One region of the Mesorhizobium sp. B3-2-1 genome, then DNA from elsewhere that is predicted to be linked to it. Evidence: predicted binding sites of a transcription regulator. Region 1 holds the regulator's gene; the other holds the start of a gene.

Region 1 (9,531 bases):
AGGCCGCCCAGCGTGACGATGAAGGCCGGCACTTCGAGATAGGCGATCACGAAGCCCTGGAACGCGCCGATCAAAAGGCCGAGCGCCAGGCCGATGACCAGCGCCAGCACCCAGATCCACGGATTGCCGAGTTCAAGCCCCACGAACCGGACCAGGAAATGCACCTGGGCAAAGCCCATGACCATGCCGATCAAGCCCTCGGCGGAACCGACGGACAGGTCGATGTTGCGCATGACGATGACCAGCACCATGCCGCAGGCCATGATGGCGACCGCCGACGTCTGGACCGACAGGTTCCACAGGTTGCGCGGCGTGAGAAACGTGCGGCTGTCGAAATCGAGCGGATTGACGCCAAGACGCAGGCTCGAAATCACATGCAGCGCGATCCAGATCAGCAGCAGGGCGCCGATCATGCCCAGCATGCGGGTGTCGATCTCGGTCGCTTTCAGGAACCGGGCGACCGCGCCGAGTTCCGAGGCTCGCGCGGTGTCGGCCTGCAGGTCGGACGTCGTGTCGGTCATGATTTCCTCCAACCGGCTGGCCGTCTGACGCGGATGCCGAACCCAGCCTAGAAAGCTATCCGCGCGACGCGGAAACACAAATCTTTTTGAGAAAACGCCGCGGCTTTGGGGCCGCGGCGCCTTCACTTCTGCAAGCGGTCAAACTCAGTTGCAGGCCGCGACGCTGCCGGCGGCGACGCCAGCGCAGACTTCGTCCTTCTTGATCCAGCCGGCGTCGATGACGAGGTTGAGATTGTCCTTGGTGATGGCGACCGGGGTCAGGAACAGCGACTTGACGGTGTTGCCGCCAGGCGTCGTGAAATCCTTCGCGCCGGCGATGTCGGTCATCTTCTTGCCGTCGGCGAGCTGCGAGGCGATCTCGGCGGCGTTCTTGCCGAGTTCACGCGCGTCCTTCCACACCGACACGGTCTGGGTGCCGAGCGCGATGCGGTTGAGCGCGGCGTGGTCGCCGTCCTGGCCAGAGACCGGCACGGTGCCGGCGAGCCCCTGCGCCGTCAACGCCGCGACGACGCCGCCGGCGGTGCCGTCATTGGCCGCGACCACCGCGTCGATCTTGTTGTCGTTGGCGGTGAGGAACTGCTCCATGTTCTTCTGGGCGTTGGCGGGCAGCCAGCCGTCCGTATAGGCTTCGCCAACATTCTTGATCTTGCCGCTGTCGATGGCTTCCTTCAGCACTTCCATCGAGCCCGAGAACAGGAAGTCGGCGTTCGGGTCGGCGCCCGAGCCCTTGATGAAGACGTAGTTGCCTTCAGGCTTCACCTTGAACACCTCGCGGGCCTGCATGCGGCCGACTTCCTTGTTGTCGAAGGTCAGGTAGAAGACGTCCTTGTTCTCGATCAGGCGGTCATAGCCGACGACCGGAATGCCCTCGTCGAGCGCCTTCTGTACCGCCGGGCCAATGGCCGACGCATCCTGCGCCAGGATGATCAGCGAATTGGCGCCCTGCGAAATCAGGCTTTCGACATCGGTCAGCTGCTTGCCGGGATTGGACTGCGCATCGGCGGAAATGTATTTGTCGCCCGCGGCCTCGATCGCCTTCTTCATGGCGGCTTCGTCAGTCTTCCAGCGCTCTTCCTGGAAATTCGACCACGAAACGCCGATGACCTTGTCCTTCGCCTGCGCGACCGACGCCAGTGTCAGCGACATGGCGACACCCGCCAGAATGGCGACTGTGAATCTCTTCATGTTATCCTCCCTGCGCCGCGTATGGCGCGACCAAACTGGCCCGAAGGCCGGCACAGAGGCCCTATTTTTTCGAGCCCCGAAAAAATACTGGTCCATCGTCGGAACGCTGTCAACATCGATTCTGATGCATTTTGAGGTGCCGGGAACCTTTTTTCGAGTCCCGCAATAAATAAATGACAGCACCAGCCGCTTCTGCCAGTATTCGACGCGTTGCCGGAGGTGTCGAGGGGCGTCAGGAACCACGGCGACGGGGAGGATGTGGGAAAGCATGTCGGTCGGAATCCGTCACGACGATCTGCGCCGGCGCAACCGCGCAATGGTGATTGCAGCCGTGCGCCAGGGTGGCCAGCCCTCGCGCACCGAGATCGCCGCGACCACGGCCCTCAGCCACTCGACCATATCGGCGATATCAGCCGACCTGATCGCAGAGGGTATCCTGACCGAAGGCAAGCCCAACGAGGCCGGCTCACTGAAACGCGGCCGGCCACAGGTCGGCCTTGGCCTCAACCCCGAGGCCGCGGCTGTGATGACCGTGGTGCTGTCGCTGAATTTCCTCTCTGTCGCCGTCATCGATTATGCCGGCCAGGTGGTCGCCGAGGAACAGCGCCGGCTGGACACGCTGACCATGTCGCGCGAGGCGCTGATCGGCGAATGCACGGCAATAGTACGACGTCGCCTCGAGGATCCCGATCTCGATGTCCGCAGTGTGGCCCGCATCGCGTTGGCGATCCAGGGCATCACCGACACCGAGGCGCGCGCCATGCTGTGGTCGCCGATCACGCCGCAGACGGACATAGCCTTCGCCGACATACTCGAAGCCGAATTCGGCATCCCCGCCACCGTGGAGAACGACTGCAACATGATGGCGGTGGCGCTGCGCTGGCGCGACCCCGAACGCTACCGCGACGACTTCATCGCCATCCTGCTCTCGCACGGCATCGGCATGGGCCTTGTGCTGAAGGGCGAGCTGTTCACCGGCACGCATTCGTCGGGTGGCGAGTTCGGCCACATGATCCATCGCCCCGGCGGCGCGCTCTGCCGCTGCGGGCGGCGCGGCTGTGTCGAGGCCTATGCCGGCAACTACGCCATCTGGCGTAACGCCAGGCAGCTTGGCGAGGACACCGAGCCGGTCGCCGATGTCAGCGACGCGCAAATGCGGACACTCGCCGCGACGGCAAGGGAGAAGGACGGACCGGAGCGCGAAGCCTATCGCAAGGCCGGCGAGGCGCTGGGCTATGGCCTCGGTAGTCTTTTCGCGCTGATCGATCCGGCACCGGTTGCGATGGTCGGCGTCAGCGCCGCCGCCTTCGACCTGATCGAGCCGGCCTTGCGCGAGGCCATCGCCCAGACTGCCGGCGGCCAGCATTCGGAATCGATTTCCTTCGACACCGAGCCGAACGAGCTGCCGCTCATCCGCGAAGGCTGCGCCATGCGCGCATTGACCTTCGTCGACCAGGAGATTTTCGCGCCTGGCGTGCAGGCAAGGGCGGGCGCGGGAAAGAACGTTGCCTGAGACCAAGATCGAACCCAATCACTCCGACGGGGCATGACATACTACCCGCCAGATTTCGAGCCTCCTGCTAGAGCATGATGTCGAAAAGTGTGAAGCGGTTTTCGGACGACATCATGCTCTATCTCTTCGATTTAGAGAAGGATTCAGATTTCAGGTCGATTCGACCTAAAATCATCCGGCTCTAAGCCCCCGTCGGGCGGCGGTGCGGTCCGCCGTGCGCCAGTACCCACAACCGGCGTTCAGGCCGGGTAGAGCGCCGCAGCCCAGCGGCAGAAGGTCTGCACCGCGTCATTGCGTCCCGCCCCGTCGGCCTGCACCATGTAATGCGCGCCACTTATGGGCACGCGGTGCGGCAAGGGCGCGACCAGTTGGCCGGAATCGAGAAACGGCCTGGCGAAACTCTCCAGAACGATCATGGCGCCGCCGCCCGTGGTCATCGCCCAGAGCGCGAGCAGCGATGAATCGTAGCGGGCACGCTGCGGCGGGGCCGGGAGGGCGAGGCCGAAATGATCCGACAGGCGCTGCCACTCGGTCTCAAACCCGATCACATGGTGCAGGCAGGCAAAGGGGAAGTCGCCGATGTCCCGGCGCCCCGCCAACCAGGCGGTGTCGGCAGGATGGCAGACGACGATCGCGGATTCATGGGCCAGCAGTTGAACCGCACCCTCGGGCCAGTCGCCGTGCCCCCAGCGGATGTCGACATCGCTGTTGCCGGCTTCAAAACGATCGGACCAGACGAAGGTGGAGAGTTGGATTTCGATCTCTGGATGGGCCTGCCGAAAATCGGCCAGCCGGGGCGCGAGGATCAACGCCGCCCAAGTGATCGAGGCGCGCACCCGCACCACCCGCCGCGATGGGCGCGCGAAGAGACCGTCCGTCGCCCGCTGCAACTCGGCGAAGGACTGGCGCACCGGCTGGGCATAGGCCTGGCCGATATCCGTCAGCGCAACGCCGCGCGGCAGCCGCTCGAACAGCCGCGCGCCGACATGCTTTTCCAGCAGGCGGATATGCTGGCTGACGGCCGCTGCGGTCAGGTTCAGCTCAGCGGCCGCGGCGGTGAAACTGCCATACCGCGCCGCCGCCTCGAAGGCGAGCAGCCAGGTCGGGTGCGGTGTTTTCATGAGATCTTACCATCAATTAAAATGACCCCAATACCTGAAAAGATATTCTTTGTGTTGTCAATTTCCGAGCAATACCCTGCGCATGAACCACGGCCGGAAAAGAGCGACATCGATGTCAGACCGGAAGGAATGGAACCACGTCCCCGACAGCCTGCCCATTGAGATTGCGCCGGTCTGGCGCTGGCCGCTGAACCTCGCAGCGATCTTTCGCTGGTATGTCGGAAGCTGGCTGCCTGTCTCAATCAATCTCGTCATCGTGGGGCTGGCCTTCGCGGCTTATGCCTTGGCCAGCCCCACGCTTGCCCAGGCGAAGGAGCCAGGGCTATGGATCGGGGTGATCTGGCTACGAGACTTCGGCCTGACGGTAGTTGTAGCGCAGGGGCTGCATCTTGTTTTTCACCGCCACCAGTTGCAGGGCACCGACAAGAAGTTTGATCCGCGCCCCTACCCGCGCAAGGGGCGCGCGTTCAGTTTCGACAGCCAACTGGCCGACAACGTGTTCTGGTCGCTGGCTTCGGGCGTAACGATCTGGTCGGCATACGAGGCGCTGGTCTGGTGGGCGATGGCCAATGGCTATGCGCCGACTCTAACATGGTCCGGCCACCCGGTCTGGTTCGTCGGCCTCTTCCTGTTGATCCCGATCTGGGAGAGTTTCTACTTCTACTGGATTCACCGGCTGCTCCATACGAAGCTCCTTTACCGCATCCACGCGCTGCATCACCGCAATATTGATGTGGGGCCGTGGTCGGGCCTTGCGATGCACCCGGTTGAACACATTTTCTATTTCGGAACCGCGCTGGTCCATTTCGTTGTTCCGTCCAGCCCGGTGCATCTTATCTGCCACCTGATGTTCTATGGCCTTTACGCCATTACCACCCATACCGGGTTCGAAGGGCTCTGGCTGGCCGGGCGCAAGCGCGTCGACCTGGGCACCTTCCACCACCAGCTTCATCATCGCTACTTTGAGGTGAACTACGGCACGCTGGAAGTGCCATGGGACAAGTGGTTCGACACCTTCCACGATGGCACTGAATCGGCAAAGGCACGGATGAAGGCGCGTCTTGCCGCGCGGCGCCGGCTATAGGTCACGCCGGCGGAAGGGGCACGTGATATAAGTCCTCAGGCAGGTTTACGCCGCAGACCGCCCTAGCCCCCGATCTCTTTACCGCAAGGCCGGCGAAGCGCTCGGATACGGGCTTGGCAGCCTGTTCGCGCTGATCGATCCCGCACCCGTCGCCATGGTCGGCGTCTGCGCGGCGGCCTTCGACCTGATCGAGCCGGCACTGCGCGAGGCGATCGCCCACACCGCCGGCGGCCAGCATTCGAAATCGATCTCCTTCGACATCGGGATTTGTTTTTCTTCCATGTGATCGGCGCGGCATGCATGATTGTTTTGCTCTGGAAGGTGCACAATCATACACGTGGGCGCTCCCCATTCCGATCTCACCGAGATGGGACAGACGTCTAGTCTTCCCTGATCGCGTAGCCCGCGCCGCGGATGGTGCGGATGACGTCGGGCATGCGGCCATTGTTGACCGCCTTGCGCAGCCGTCCGACATGCACGTCCACGGTGCGCTCGTCGATATAGATCGTCTCGCCCCAGACATTGTCGAGCAACTGGCTGCGCGAGAACACGCGGCCGGGATGGCGCATCATGAATTCCAGCAGGCGGAACTCGGTCGGTCCGAGCCGGATCTCACTCTTCTTGCGATAGACCCGGTGCGATTCGCGGTCGAGCACGATGTCGCCGACCTTGAGCACGCTGGACAGCACTTCCGGCTTGGCGCGGCGCAGCAGCGCCTTGACCCGGGCCATGAATTCCGGCGTCGAGAACGGCTTGACTAGATAATCGTCGGCGCCGGTCGAAAGGCCGCGCACGCGGTCGCTCTCCTCGCCGCGCGCCGTCAGCATGATGATCGGCAGCCTCTCGGTCTCGGGCCGCATTCGCAGGCGCCGACAGAGCTCGATGCCGGAAATCGCCGGCACCATCCAGTCGAGCACCAGGAGGTCGGGCACGTTCTCCTGGAGGCGGATCTCGGCTTCGTCGCCGCGTGTCACCACCTCGACCTGGTAACCTTCCGATTCCAGATTGTAGCGGAGGAGCACGCCGAGCGGCTCCTCGTCCTCCACCACCATGATGCGTGGCGCGATCATCGATTGATCATCCCTGCCGTCAAGCCGCCGGCACCGACATCGCCGTCTCGTCCTGCTTCGGACGGTTGGCGGGCAGTTGCGTGCCGGTCAGCACATAATACGCATTCTCGGCGATGTTGGTCACATGGTCGCCGATGCGTTCGAGGTTCTTGGCGCAGAACAAGAGATGCGTGCAAGCCGTGATGTTGCGCGGATCCTCCATCATGTAGGTCAGGAGTTCGCGGAACACCGAGGTGTATTTGACGTCGATGCGTTCGTCGTCGTTCCTGAGCTTGGCGAGTGCGGCGGCATCGCCGGCCGCATATTCCTCGACCACGCCCTGCACCTGGATCAGCACCAGCTGCGCCATGGAGTCGATCGAATGCGACAGGTCGCGCGGCGTGGCGGTGAGGCCGACGGAGCCGACGCGCTTGGCGATGTTCTTGGCAAGGTCGCCGATGCGCTCGAGATCGCCCGCCATGCGGATCGAGCCGACGACATGGCGCAGATCGTCGGCCATCGGCTGGCGCTTGGCGATCAGGGTGATGGCGCGGTCGTCGAGTTCGCGCTGGCGCGCGTCCATGATGGCGTCGTCGGAGACGACGCGCTGTGCCAGCGCGTTGTCCGAATTCAGCAACGCCTTGGTGGCGCCGCCGACCATCGTGCCGGCGAGATCGCCCATGTCGCTGATCAGCCTGCTGATCTGTCCGAGATCCTCGTCGAAGGCTGCGACTGTGTGTTCGGCCATGATCCTGGTCCTCGTATGCGTGATATCAGCCGAAGCGGCCGGTGATGTAGTCCTGCGTGCGCTTCTCGCGAGGCGACGTGAAGATCTTCTCGGTCTTGTCGAATTCGACCAGTTCGCCCAGATACATGAAAGCCGTCTGCTTCGAGACGCGCGCGGCCTGCTGCATGTTGTGGGTGACGATGACAATCGTGTAGTCGGCCTGCAACTCGTCGATCAGTTCCTCGATCTTGGCGGTCGACAATGGGTCGAGCGCCGAGGCCGGCTCGTCGAGCAGGATGACTTCCGGCTTGACCGCCACGGTGCGGGCGATGCAAAGCCGCTGCTGCTGGCCGCCCGACAGGCTGAGGCCGCTGGCGTTCAGCTTGTCCTTGACCTCGGTCCACAGTGCCGCGCGCTTCAGCGCCTGTTCGACACGGCCGTCCATCTCGGCCTTGCTGATCTTCTCGTAGAGCCTGACACCGAAGGCGATGTTCTCATAGATCGACATCGGGAACGGCGTCGGCTTCTGGAACACCATGCCGATCTTGGTGCGCAGCAGGTTGAGATCCTGCGAGCGGTCGAGAACGTTTTGGCCGTCGAGCAGCACCTGACCCTCGGCGGTCTGCTTGGGGTATAGTTCGTAGATGCGGTTGAAGACGCGCAGCAGCGTCGACTTTCCGCAGCCCGACGGTCCGATGAAGGCCGTCACGCTGCGCTCGGGCAGCGACAACGTGATGTCCTTCAGCGCCTTCGACTGGCCGTAGTAGAAATTGAGGTTCTTGACCTCGATCTTCGCCTTGGCGGCTGCCTCGGTGGCAATCGTCATGTCTGGAGACAACATCTGGCTCATTTGTCCTCTCTGCGTCCGGTCAGGCTGCGCGCAAAGATGCTGAGCGCGAGAACCGTCAATGTGATTATGAGTGCGCCGGTCCAGGCCAGCTGCTGCCATTCCTCATAGGGGCTGAGAGCGAACTGGAAGATGGTGACCGGCAGGCTGGCCATCGGCGCGTTGAGATTGCTCGACCAGAACTGGTTGTTCAGCGCGGTGAAGAGCAGCGGCGCCGTCTCGCCGGAGATGCGGGCGATCGACAGCAATATGCCGGTGACGATGCCGGAAAGTGCGGCACGGTAAGCCACTGATTTGATGACCACCCAGCGCGGCGCGCCGATCGCGGTGCCGGCTTCGCGCAAGGCGTTCGGCACCAGGTTGAGCATGTCCTCGGTGGTGCGCACGACCACGGGGATGACCAGGATGGCCAGCGCGACGGCGCCGGCGATCGCCGAGAAATGCCCCATCGGCCGCACCATCAATTCGTAGACGAACAGGCCGATGATGATCGACGGCGCCGACAGCAGGATGTCGTTGATGAAGCGCACCACGGTGGTGAGTTTCGAGAAGCGGCCGTATTCGGCCATGTAGGTGCCGGCCAGAACACCGATTGGCGTGCCGACGATAACGGCGATGACCGTCATCACCACGCTGCCATAGATAGCGTTCAGCAGGCCGCCGGCATCGCCGGGCGGCGGCGTCATCTGCGTGAACACATCAAGCGAGAGCCCAGCTGCGCCTTTGTAGATCAACGCGCCGAGGATCAGTGCCAGCCAGGCAAGCCCGATGCCCGCGGCGGCGACGCACAGCGTCATCATCACCGAGTTTCTGGCCTTGCGGCGGCTGTGAAGCGACGAGGCTGTCGACATCGGTCAGGCTCCGGTGCGGGCGTCGATGCGCATCAGCATGTAGCGTGCGATCGCAAGGATGAGGAAGGTGATGACGAACAGGATGAGGCCGAGCGCCACCAGCGAGGACGTGTAGAGATCGCCAACGGCTTCGGTGAATTCATTGGCGATGGTCGCCGAGATTGTCGTTGCCGGCGCGAACAGCGAGGTCGAGATGCGGTGCGCGTTGCCGATCACGAAGGTCACCGCCATGGTTTCGCCAAGCGCGCGGCCAAGGCCGAGCATGACACCGCCCATGATGCCGATGCGGGTGTAAGGGATGACGACGCGACGTGTCACTTCCCAGGTCGTGCAGCCAATGCCGTAGGCGGACTCCTTCAGCACCGGCGGCACCGTGTCGAACACGTCCTTGGTGATCGAGGTGATGAAGGGCAGCACCATGATGGCGAGAATCAGCGACGAGGTCAGCAGGCCGATGCCGTAGGGGGGACCGGCAAACAGGCTGCCAAGGCCGGGAATGCCGTGGAAAACGCTGATGATGAAGGGCTGCACTGTCGTCTGCAGGAACGGCGCCAGGACGAACAGGCCCCAGATACCATAGATGATCGAAGGAATGCCGGCCAGAAGTTCCACCGCCATGCCGATTGGGCGCCG
Region 2 (9,531 bases), on a different contig from region 1:
CGTTGAGCGAGAGCGGGAGGACTTCGGAATAGATCAGATTGGGGTCCGCAGCCGTGAAAGCGTGGGAATCAGCCGCCAGGGCCGTCGACATCTTGTGCTGGTCGGATTCGAACCCGTAGCCTGAATTGACGATGACATAATCGCTGCTCGGCAACAGTTTCCTCAACGCCGAGGTGAGCATGATCGCCGAGACGGAGCCGCGCAGTCTGCCATCCTGGCCGAAGACCGGGACCGAAAGAATGAAGCCGGAGCGATCAGCGTCATTGCCGGTATGGATGAAATCGGTGTTGTCGCAGGTGATGAGTTCCTTCGTGCCGATGACCGGCACATCCAGCCCGTCGATGTTGCTGGAATTGGGATAGTTCGCCTTCAGCCAGGCAAGCTGTTTGACCAGTTCATGGTATTCATAGGTTTCAACTTCTTCGGGCGGACGGATCAGCGAATTGTCATCCAGCTTGACGGGCTTTGTGTACGCGGCGGCGTCTGACCTTGCCCTGGCATTCACGATCAACTGGTCGAACTGGAGGATCGGCTCCTCGAGCTTGCCGGTCACGGCGTCGAAGCGGTCCGGGTCGAAATCCAGCGGCAGGAAGTAGACCTCGGAAATGGAGACGTTGTTAGCGAGGTTATTGTAGATCTGCTGGATGGTCGCACGGCCTTCGTCGCCCAGATTGGTGCCGTGCCGGTCGAGGTTCCTGACGCTTGGCAGATAGGTCAGGGTCCGGACATTTTCGTAGACGGACCGCAAGGCGTCTTCGACGGTCTTGGCGGTCGCGCGCGATGCCGCCCGGGAGTTTTCCAGATAACGTTCCCTGGCAAGCGCGTAATCCCGCTGGGCATCGATGTGCAAAGCCACCAGCATTGCTGCGCCGGTGACAAGGATCACCACAAATCCGACTGCTCGCCCGAATGCGTTCATCGGCGTCCTACCATCGATTGGCAAGGGATACCCCAGAGCAGTTTAGGAAGCCCTAATGACGAATGTCCTTCTTTACCGTTCCTCCCGGCCCGCGCGGCAATCCGGCAAGGTCCAGAAACTGGTTCGCGGGCGCGGCCAATCCGGCACGTCGGCCCGCGCGAGGTCCAAGGGTTCAATTCGCTGGCTCGGTCCGCTGATCGGCATCGGTGAGCGTCTGCAGAAACGCCACGATATCGTCGATTTCGGCGTCGTTCAGCGCCGGCTTGTCGCCGGGTTTCTTGCCATTGAAGGGCGATTCTTGGTTGAGATTTCCCCAGTAAGCCTTTGGCAAATCGTCATATTTGTCGATCGTACCGTCGGTATTCCTCGGATACCAGCGGCCGGGGTCGGTGTCGCGGCTGGCATAGAAGGCGACGGCGTCGCGCAGCGTGTGGAAATAGCCGTTGTGGAAGAAGCTCTTGCGCAGCGCGACGTTGCGCAGCGTCGGTGTCTTGAACAGGCCGCAATAATCGGTGCGGCCGCGAAAATCGGTGCGCAGCGGGCCGCACAGGCCGAGATCGGCATAGGCGGGGTCGGCGTTGGCCGGGATCGCCGGATTACGCGGCACGGCGATGGCGATCAGCCCGAAATCGGTGAATTGCGGCGGCTCGCCGTCATTGGCGGGTTCACTGAGATGGCAGGAGGCGCAATTGCCTTTCGCCTCGTCCTCGAACAGTTCGCGGCCACGCAGTTCCTGCGCCGACAGCGTCGCCTTGCCGGCAAGGAAGGCATCGTAGCGGCTGGAATAGGGATAGAAATCGGCGGCACTCTGCTCGAACGTGCCAAGCGCCTCGGCGGCGGCGGTGAAGGCGTCGCCCGGGCGCTCGAAGACATCCTGCCCGAACACGGCCTTGAAGTCATCGGCATAGGCGGTCTTGCGCAGGGAGGCGGAGACGGCTGCTTCATCCTTGTTGGCCATCTCGAAGGGCGAGAGCAGGGGGATTTTCGCCTGATCCTTGCCATGGTCGGCGCGGCCGTCCCAGGTCAGGCCACCGGTCGGACCGTTGTCGACGCTCTCGTCGCCTTCGTCCTCGGAATCGTGGAAATGCTCGGTGAAGGCAGGTGCCGCCTGGAGATAGCGCAGCGACGGCACGGCGCGCACGCCCGGCTGGTCGAGGTTCGGGCCTCCCATCTCGACCGGAGATGCCGAGGCCGGACCGAAAGCGTGGCGCGGATCATGACAGGACGAGCAGGCCTGCTTGCCCGAGGCCGACAGCGCCGGGTCGAAGAACATTTTTCGCCCCAAGGCGGTGAGCGCCTCGGCGCGCGCGAACGCCTGCGCGCGCGATAGCGGGCCGGGATGGACGCCGTCCGCCGTATTCGCGAGCGCGGCAAGTGCGAAGGTCGAGATCGCGGCAATCGCGATCATCAGGCTTTCCCATCGTCTCGTCTTCATGGGGCATGGTCCGCTTTGGCCGGGAAATAGGAATGCAGTGCAACGGATTGATGACCGGCCCCAGTGCTCACGAAACCGTGTTCGCCGAGGCGGCGGATGTCACAAAGGTGACAAGGCATCCACGTTACCTGCCGCTATGGTTCCCCGCGTTCCTCCAGCCACCGTCAAGCCACGAGGTCTTTCCATGACGAGGCTCAAGCTCCTCACTTCCTTCTGTCTGGCCGGTTCGGCCCTCATTCCTCTCGCTGCGGCCAATGCTGCCCCTGCCGGCTTCGACAAGATCGACACCGTCGTCGTCATCTATGCCGAAAACCGCAGCTTCGATAACCTTTATGGCGGCTTCCCCGGCGCCAACGGGCTGGCCAATGTCTCGGCCGACCAGGCGCGCCAGCTCGACCGCGACGGCAAGCCGCTCACCGAACTGCCGCCGGTCTGGGGCGGGCTGACCGGAAAGGGCGTCACGCCCGCGGTGACGGAGGCTCAGACCGCGCATCTCGCCAACGCCCCCTTCGCCATCGACGACCCCAAGGGTTTCAACGAGGGCACCAACGTCATCACCCACGATCTGTGGCACCGTTTCTATCAGGAGCAGATGCAGATCGACGGCGGCAAGAACGACAAATTCGTCGCCTGGGCCGATTCCGGCGGCCTGGTCATGGGTCATTATGATGGTTCGATCCTGCCGATGTGGGCGGTGGCGAAGAAATACGTGCTGGCCGACAATTTCTTCCAGGGCGCCTTCGGTGGCTCGTTCCTCAACCATTTCCAGCTCGCCTGCGCCTGTACGCCGGTCTATCCCAACGCCGACACCAGCCCGGTGAAGGACCAGATCGCCGTCGTCGAGCCCGACGGCGTGACACTGAAGGTTGCCGACAATTCGCCGGCCTCGGCGCTCGGCGGCGCGCCGAAATTCGTCAATGACGGCGCCATCACGCCCGACTTCTACGCCGTCAACACCATGCAGCCACCCTACCAGCCGAGCCACAACAAGCCGGCCGAGGGCGGCGACAAGGCGCTCGCCGACCCGGCCGCGCCCACCACGCTGCCGCCGCAGCACGACATCACCATCGGCGATCTCCTGTCGCTGAAGGGGGTGAGCTGGGCCTGGTATGCCGGCGCCTGGCAGGCAACGCTGGACGGCAAGAACGCGACGCCGGTGCCGAACTTCCAGTTCCACCACCAGCCGTTCAACTATTTCGCGGCTTACGCGCCCGGGACCGCCGCGCGCACCGAGCATCTCAGGGATGGCGGCCTGGACGGCGCCGAGTTCATCAAGGCGATCGATGACGGCAAGCTGCCGCAAGTCGCCTTCTACAAGCCGCAGGGCAATCTCAACGAGCATGGCGGCTATGCCGACGTGGCCAGCGGCGACCAGCATCTGGCCGACGTCGTTTCGCATCTGGAGAAAAGCCCGCAATGGGGCCACATGCTGGTCGTCGTCACCTATGACGAGAATGGCGGCTTCTGGGATCACGTCGCGCCGCCCAAGGCCGACCGCTGGGGCCCGGGCAACCGCATCCCGGCCTTCATCATCTCGCCCTATGCCAAGATGGGCACGGTCGACCACACGCAATACGACACCACGTCGATCCTGCGCTTCATCACCGCGCGCTTCGATCTGCCGGTGCTGACCGGCATCGTCGCCCGCGACAAGGCACTGCGCAACAACGACCAGCCGCCGATGGGCGATCTCTCAGCGGCGCTCGATCTGAGCCGATAGGGACCGGGCGAAACGCCGATATGCCGCCCGCGCCGCAGGGCGCGGTGGCCTTCTCAGCCGCCATTGACAAGCGCAAGAATGAGCTTCTGCAGATTGCCGCCCTGGCCGAGTTCGACGCGGTCGAAATCGCGGCTTGCCTGCACCCGCGCCTTCGAGATTGCGTCGAGCCGACGGACCACCTCGGCCCTGGTCTTGCTGCATTTGGGATCATCGGCAACGGTCAGGCCGTCTGTCGCGGCTTCGATGTCATGGACCATTTGTATCATACTGGCGCCGTGGACCCTCTCGTGGGCACTGACGCCGGCGATGAATACCTCCCAGCTCTTCTGGACGGCCGGCGGCAGCGGCGCGGAGGGGCTTGGCAATGTGTAGGTGATGATCAGTTTCGGCTTCGCCGCCGTCAGCACGCAGCCCTTGCCCCTGGGCTTGTAGTCCCTGACTCCCCAGGTCAGCTTGAAATTGGTGAAGGCAATGGCGCGGGCAATGCCGACATTCGGTCCGTTCTGGCCGATCGACCGGTAGAGCTCGAGCCCGGACTGGCCTGAAATGGCGTAGGTCTCGACCTTCTCGACCGGCTTCCATTCGGCGTGCGCGGCGAGCGGCGAGGCCACCAGGGCGGCTGTCAGAAGACACAGGCGGACTCTCAACACCGCTCTCTCCAAGGCGCGGCCTTGCTGGACAAGCAATGCCATTCAACGGCTTTTCCTATATGCTGCCGGCGGGTGCCGCAAATGCCAGGAGGGGGAAGTCATGAGAAGATGTCTCGTTGCCGCCGGTGCCTTGGCGGCTTTGCTCGGCGCGCAGCCGGCCTTTGCCGCGTCCTGCGGCTGGAGCGCGAAGATGGAAGAAGACGAGGGCGGCAGCGTGTTGACCGCTTCCGTCTGCGGCGGGCCGAAAGGCGACGCGTATCTGATGCTGACCTGTTTCGACAATCCGGTGCTGAGCTACGATCTTGGTGCCAGCGGCCCCCAGCTGGAACCGGGCATCAGCGGCTCGTTCGACTTCAAGGCCGACGGCAAGACGGTGACGAAGACGCTGCAACTGGAGGAGATGTACAATTATTTCGTGGCGGACCTGACCAAGGCCGACCCGCTGCTCGACCTGCTGCGTTCGAAGGGGGATCTGTCGGTCAGCGCGGCCAAATATGGCGCTATCAGTTTTCCGCTGAAGGGCTCGAGCGGCGCCATCGGCAAGGTGCTGGCGCAATGCGGCAAGGCCAAGCCGGCAGGTGACGGGGATTGAGCCTCGAGAGGTTGCGCTGCCCCTCATTGTCCTGCCGGACATTTCTCCCCGTATAGGGACGGGGAGTAAGACGCTGTCGCCGGCGATTTCGCCAATTGCCGACGCTGAGGAATAGGCGCCGAGGGATGGCCAGCATTCTTCTCCCCGTCCCTATACGGGGAGAAGGTGCCGGCAGGCGGATGAGGGGCAGCGCAAGCTTCCGCCCATTGATCTCCATTCCATTAGCGGCTTGCCCTGGTGTACTGCCGGCCGTATCTCATCCGCCCATGACCAACATCCAATTCCGCAAGGCGCAAGCCTCCGACCTGCCGGCCATCGTCGCCATGCTCGCCGATGATCCGCTGGGGGCTGCCCGCGAGGATGCCTCCTTGCCGTTGGCGCAGGGCTATCTCGATGCCTTCAACGCCATCGACGCCGATCCCAACCAGCTGCTGGCGGTGGCTGTGGACGGCGCGGAGGTGATCGGCACCTTGCAGATCACCTTCCTTGCCGGCATTTCGCGCAAGGGCGGCTGGCGCGGGCAGATCGAGGCGGTTCGCGTTGCCAGCGCCAGGCGCTCCGACGGCGTCGGCAAGAAGATGTTCGAATGGGCGATCGACGAATGCCGGGCGCGGGGCTGCCGCCTTGTACAGCTCACTACCGACAAGGGCCGGGCGGACGCGCACCGCTTTTATGACGGGCTCGGCTTCACCGCCAGCCATATCGGTTACAAGAAGAGCCTTTAACGGACGCCCGCGCGCCGTCGCCGGTTCCGGCCTGGCGGCGACTGGCGTATAGCGGAAGCCCTTCAGGCACTATTCAAATCGCACGGCAAAGCGGATATAGGTCAGCTAGATTGACCTATTGTAAAAACGTCTGGGGAGGCGTGTCGTGACCCTTATGAACCTCCTGGCCTCGCGCTCGTCGCGCATGAAGGCGTCGGAAATCCGCGAGCTGTTGAAGCTCCTCGACCAGCCGGACATCATCTCGTTTGCCGGCGGCATTCCCGATCCGTCGCTGTTTCCGGCCGATGCCATCCGCGAGGCCTATGCCGATGTGCTCGGCGGTGCGGAGGCGGGGGCAGCACTGCAATACCAGGTCTCGGAAGGCTATCTGCCGCTGCGGCGCTGGCTTGCCGGGCAGATGGGCAAGCTCGGCATCGCCTGCGACGAGGCCAACATCTTCATCACCTCCGGCTCGCAGCAGGCGCTGGATTATCTGGGCAAGCTGTTCCTGTCGCCGGGCGATACCGCGCTGGTGACATGGCCGACCTATCTCGGTGCGCTGCAGGCCTTCAACGCCTACGAGCCGCGCTATGACCGGCTGCGGCCCGACGGTGGCAACATGACGCCGGCAGCCTACCACATCGCTGCCGCCGCGAATGGCGGCCGAGTGAAATTCGCCTATCTGGTGCCCGATTTCGCCAATCCGACCGGCGACACGCTGGACCGGAAGCAGCGCGAGGCCGTGCTCGACCTTGCCGGCGAGCTCGACATCGCCGTCATCGAGGATGCGGCCTATCGGGCGCTCCGCTACGACGGCGAGGGCGTCCCGCCGATCCTGGCGCTCGACTGCGCGCGCTCCGGCGGCATCGACAAGGCGCGCACGCTTTATTGCGGCTCGTTCTCGAAGATTCTGTCGCCGGGCATGCGCGTCGGCTGGGTCTGCGCGCCGCGCCACGTGATCGAAAAACTGGTGCTGATGAAACAGGCTTCGGACCTGCACAGCCCGTCGGTCAACCAGATGGTGATGCACCGCGCCGCCGAATCCGTGTTCGACGGCCAGGTGGAAAAGCTCATCGGCGCCTATCGCGGGCGGCGCGACGGCCTGCTTGGCGCGCTGGAAGCCAACATGCCGAAGGGCGTGAGCTGGAGCCGCCCGGAAGGCGGCATGTTCGTCTGGGTGACGCTGCCGGAAGGCACTGATGCCACGGAACTCCTGGCGCGGTCGGTGAAGGAGGCGCGCGTCGCCTTCGTGCCCGGCAATGCTTTTCATGCCGACGGCACCGGGCGCAACACGTTGCGGCTGTCCTTCACGCTGGCCGACCGCCGCGCCGTGAGCGAGGGCATTCCAAGGCTGGCGGCGCTGCTCAAGGGGTAAGCCTCCCTGTCCCGCGCTCAAGGGCCGTTGTGGGTGCCTTTTATGGCGCCTCCTTCCAGCTTGGTAAAGGGCACGAAGGACAGCGTTCCGCCATTGTAGATGTCGGCGCGCACGACGTTGAACGTGCCGTCCGCTTCCTGGTGCTTGGTTATCTTCAGCACATGCTGCGCACCGGGTGGACCGACCGGGATGACCATCATTCCATTCGCCTTCAACTGCTTCAGCAGCGGCGGCGGAATGTGATCGATGCCACAGGTGACGATGATCTTGTCGAACGGCGCCTCTTCCTGCCAGCCATAATAGCCGTCGGCATTGCGAGTGGTGATCGCCTTGTACTCGGAATAACCTTCCGTGATCAGCCTGTCGTAAAGCGCGCGAGTCCTCGCCGCCAGCGGCTTGATGATCTCGATCGAGAACACCTTGTCGGTGAGGTTGGACAGATAGGCAGATTGGTAACCGGAGCCGGTGCCGATCTCGAGCACCTTGTCGCCAGGGTGTATCTCGAGCGAATTGGTCATGCGCGCGACGCTGTGCGGGCCTGTGATGGTGACGCCGTAGCCGATGTCGAGATAGTGCCATTCATAGGCGCGGCCGCGGTTGGGTCCGGTGACGAACTCCTCCCGCGGCGTCATCAGATAGGCGCGCATGTCGCGCTTGTCCCAAACATCCTTGTGCGTAACCAGTGCCTGGAAGCGATCCCAGCGCTGGCCGAGGAAGCCGGCATCCTCGCCGCGGTTCTTCCTCATCCAGTCGATGAAACCGACGCGGCTGTCCATCGGCGGGATCGCGTTGGGGTCATGGGCGACAGGGACGTTGGCGGCGGCCGGCCGAAGGCCGGTCAGCAGCAGGCCGGCAGCGCCGAGCAGGAATTGCCGGCGCGCCGGGCCGAAGCATGCGTCGCCGGACTTGATCACGAAACGCATCTGTCGGTCGATCCTTCATGGCCGTGAGTGCGCGGCCGAAAATCGTTACAGGCTCAACCAAGCATCGACCCGGTTCGACGGTTTGACAACCGGTCGGCTCATACATTTCGGTAAGGTACGGCGCGAAAGGTGAGGGCGGCTTTGCGCTGATGCGGGCCGCGACAGCTTGCGCGTGTTCCACTACGCCGGCACGTTCACCAGCTGCTCGAGCGTCGCAAGCCTGGCGCGGGCGAGCTTGCGGATCGGCTTTTGGAAACCCTCTTCGCCGGTTTCGACGACGAAGACCAATGTCTTGAAGTCCAGCATGAACTCGTCGATGGCCCGCGCGGTCTGTTCGGACTTGCCCTTGAACCGGCGCAGCAAAGCGTTCGCCTCATCGATATCGTCGACACCGGCACTGTCGATCAGTGCTTCGAGCTTCTGAAAACAATCCAATCGCAATTCCTCCCGCCGCGCCACCAAACTTGCCGTCAGCCGAAAAGTTCCATCGGACCCGAAGATTTGTCGCCGGTTGTCAGCAGATGCACGCGCCCCGCGTTGACGCCCTGCCGCCCGGGCCTAAATTCGAGGCCTTGCGAGGAGCAGCTTTCATGGAAACCCAGGAATTGCATCGCGGCCGGCTCATCGACCACCTCCAGCTCGTGGTACGGGATCTCCCTGCCAGCCGGCGTTTCTACGAGGCGCTCTTCCAGGTGCTTGGTGTCCCGATCGGCGGCGCCGGCGAGGACTATTTCTGGGCCGACGAATTGTTCGTCTCCAGCGCCGACAGCCGGGCGGCACTGGGAAAGCTGACCGGCCGGCATCATCTGGCCTTCCAGGCCAGGGATCACGCCATGGTCGATGCCTTCTACGAAGCCGGGTTGGCGGCCGGCGGCACGGACAATGGCGCGCCGGGCGAGCGGCCCTATCATCCCGGCTATTATGCCGCCTTCCTGCTCGACCCGGACGGCAACAACATCGAGGCCGTCCACCACGGCCCGGCCAACCGGAGTGCGGCCTCCGTGAAGATCACGTTCTAGGTGCGCTCGGCCGGCTGGCGCCACCGCGCCAGGCGAGGCCGGGTGATTCCCATGCCGCATTCCGCGTGTTTTGGAAATCGGACGCCGGGCCGGCGAATCCGGTCGGATTCTTGACCTGGGCGGCACTGAAATTGTCCTGCAAGGCATGGATGTCGCCGTCTCTGGACAAGAGGCAAATCGGTCCCATACGGTGC

Evidence for each region. Region 1 encodes PhoB, which activates phosphate uptake and scavenging genes when phosphate is short. Its sites were predicted from a motif close to TGTCATNNANCTGTCAT; they were not measured.
Region 2: FJW08_RS06845 (acid phosphatase) is a predicted target of PhoB. The motif match lies at 2,451-2,467, and genes of this name have one in related genera.

Annotation. Positions count from the first base shown of each region.
Region 1 is NZ_VFTI01000004.1:212,054-221,584, forward strand. It holds gene FJW08_RS06130 (sugar ABC transporter permease) at 1-521, opposite strand, end outside; gene xylF (D-xylose ABC transporter substrate-binding protein) at 666-1,706, opposite strand; gene FJW08_RS06140 (ROK family protein) at 1,975-3,219, shown strand; gene FJW08_RS06145 (LysR family transcriptional regulator) at 3,459-4,340, opposite strand; gene FJW08_RS06150 (sterol desaturase family protein) at 4,453-5,424, shown strand; partial or broken gene FJW08_RS06155 (sugar kinase) at 5,504-5,683, shown strand; gene phoB (phosphate regulon transcriptional regulator PhoB) at 5,805-6,494, opposite strand; gene phoU (phosphate signaling complex protein PhoU) at 6,514-7,221, opposite strand; gene pstB (phosphate ABC transporter ATP-binding protein PstB) at 7,247-8,050, opposite strand; gene pstA (phosphate ABC transporter permease PstA) at 8,047-8,898, opposite strand; gene pstC (phosphate ABC transporter permease subunit PstC) at 8,902-9,531, opposite strand, start outside.
Region 2 is NZ_VFTI01000005.1:47,545-57,075, reverse strand. It holds gene FJW08_RS06855 (EAL domain-containing protein) at 1-886, opposite strand, end outside; gene FJW08_RS06850 (cytochrome-c peroxidase) at 1,092-2,327, opposite strand; gene FJW08_RS06845 (acid phosphatase) at 2,539-4,074, shown strand; gene FJW08_RS06840 (DUF922 domain-containing protein) at 4,128-4,766, opposite strand; gene FJW08_RS06835 (hypothetical protein) at 4,825-5,316, shown strand; gene FJW08_RS06830 (GNAT family N-acetyltransferase) at 5,583-6,041, shown strand; gene FJW08_RS06825 (PLP-dependent aminotransferase family protein) at 6,196-7,395, shown strand; gene FJW08_RS06820 (protein-L-isoaspartate O-methyltransferase) at 7,413-8,318, opposite strand; gene FJW08_RS06815 (hypothetical protein) at 8,499-8,753, opposite strand; gene FJW08_RS06810 (VOC family protein) at 8,909-9,337, shown strand.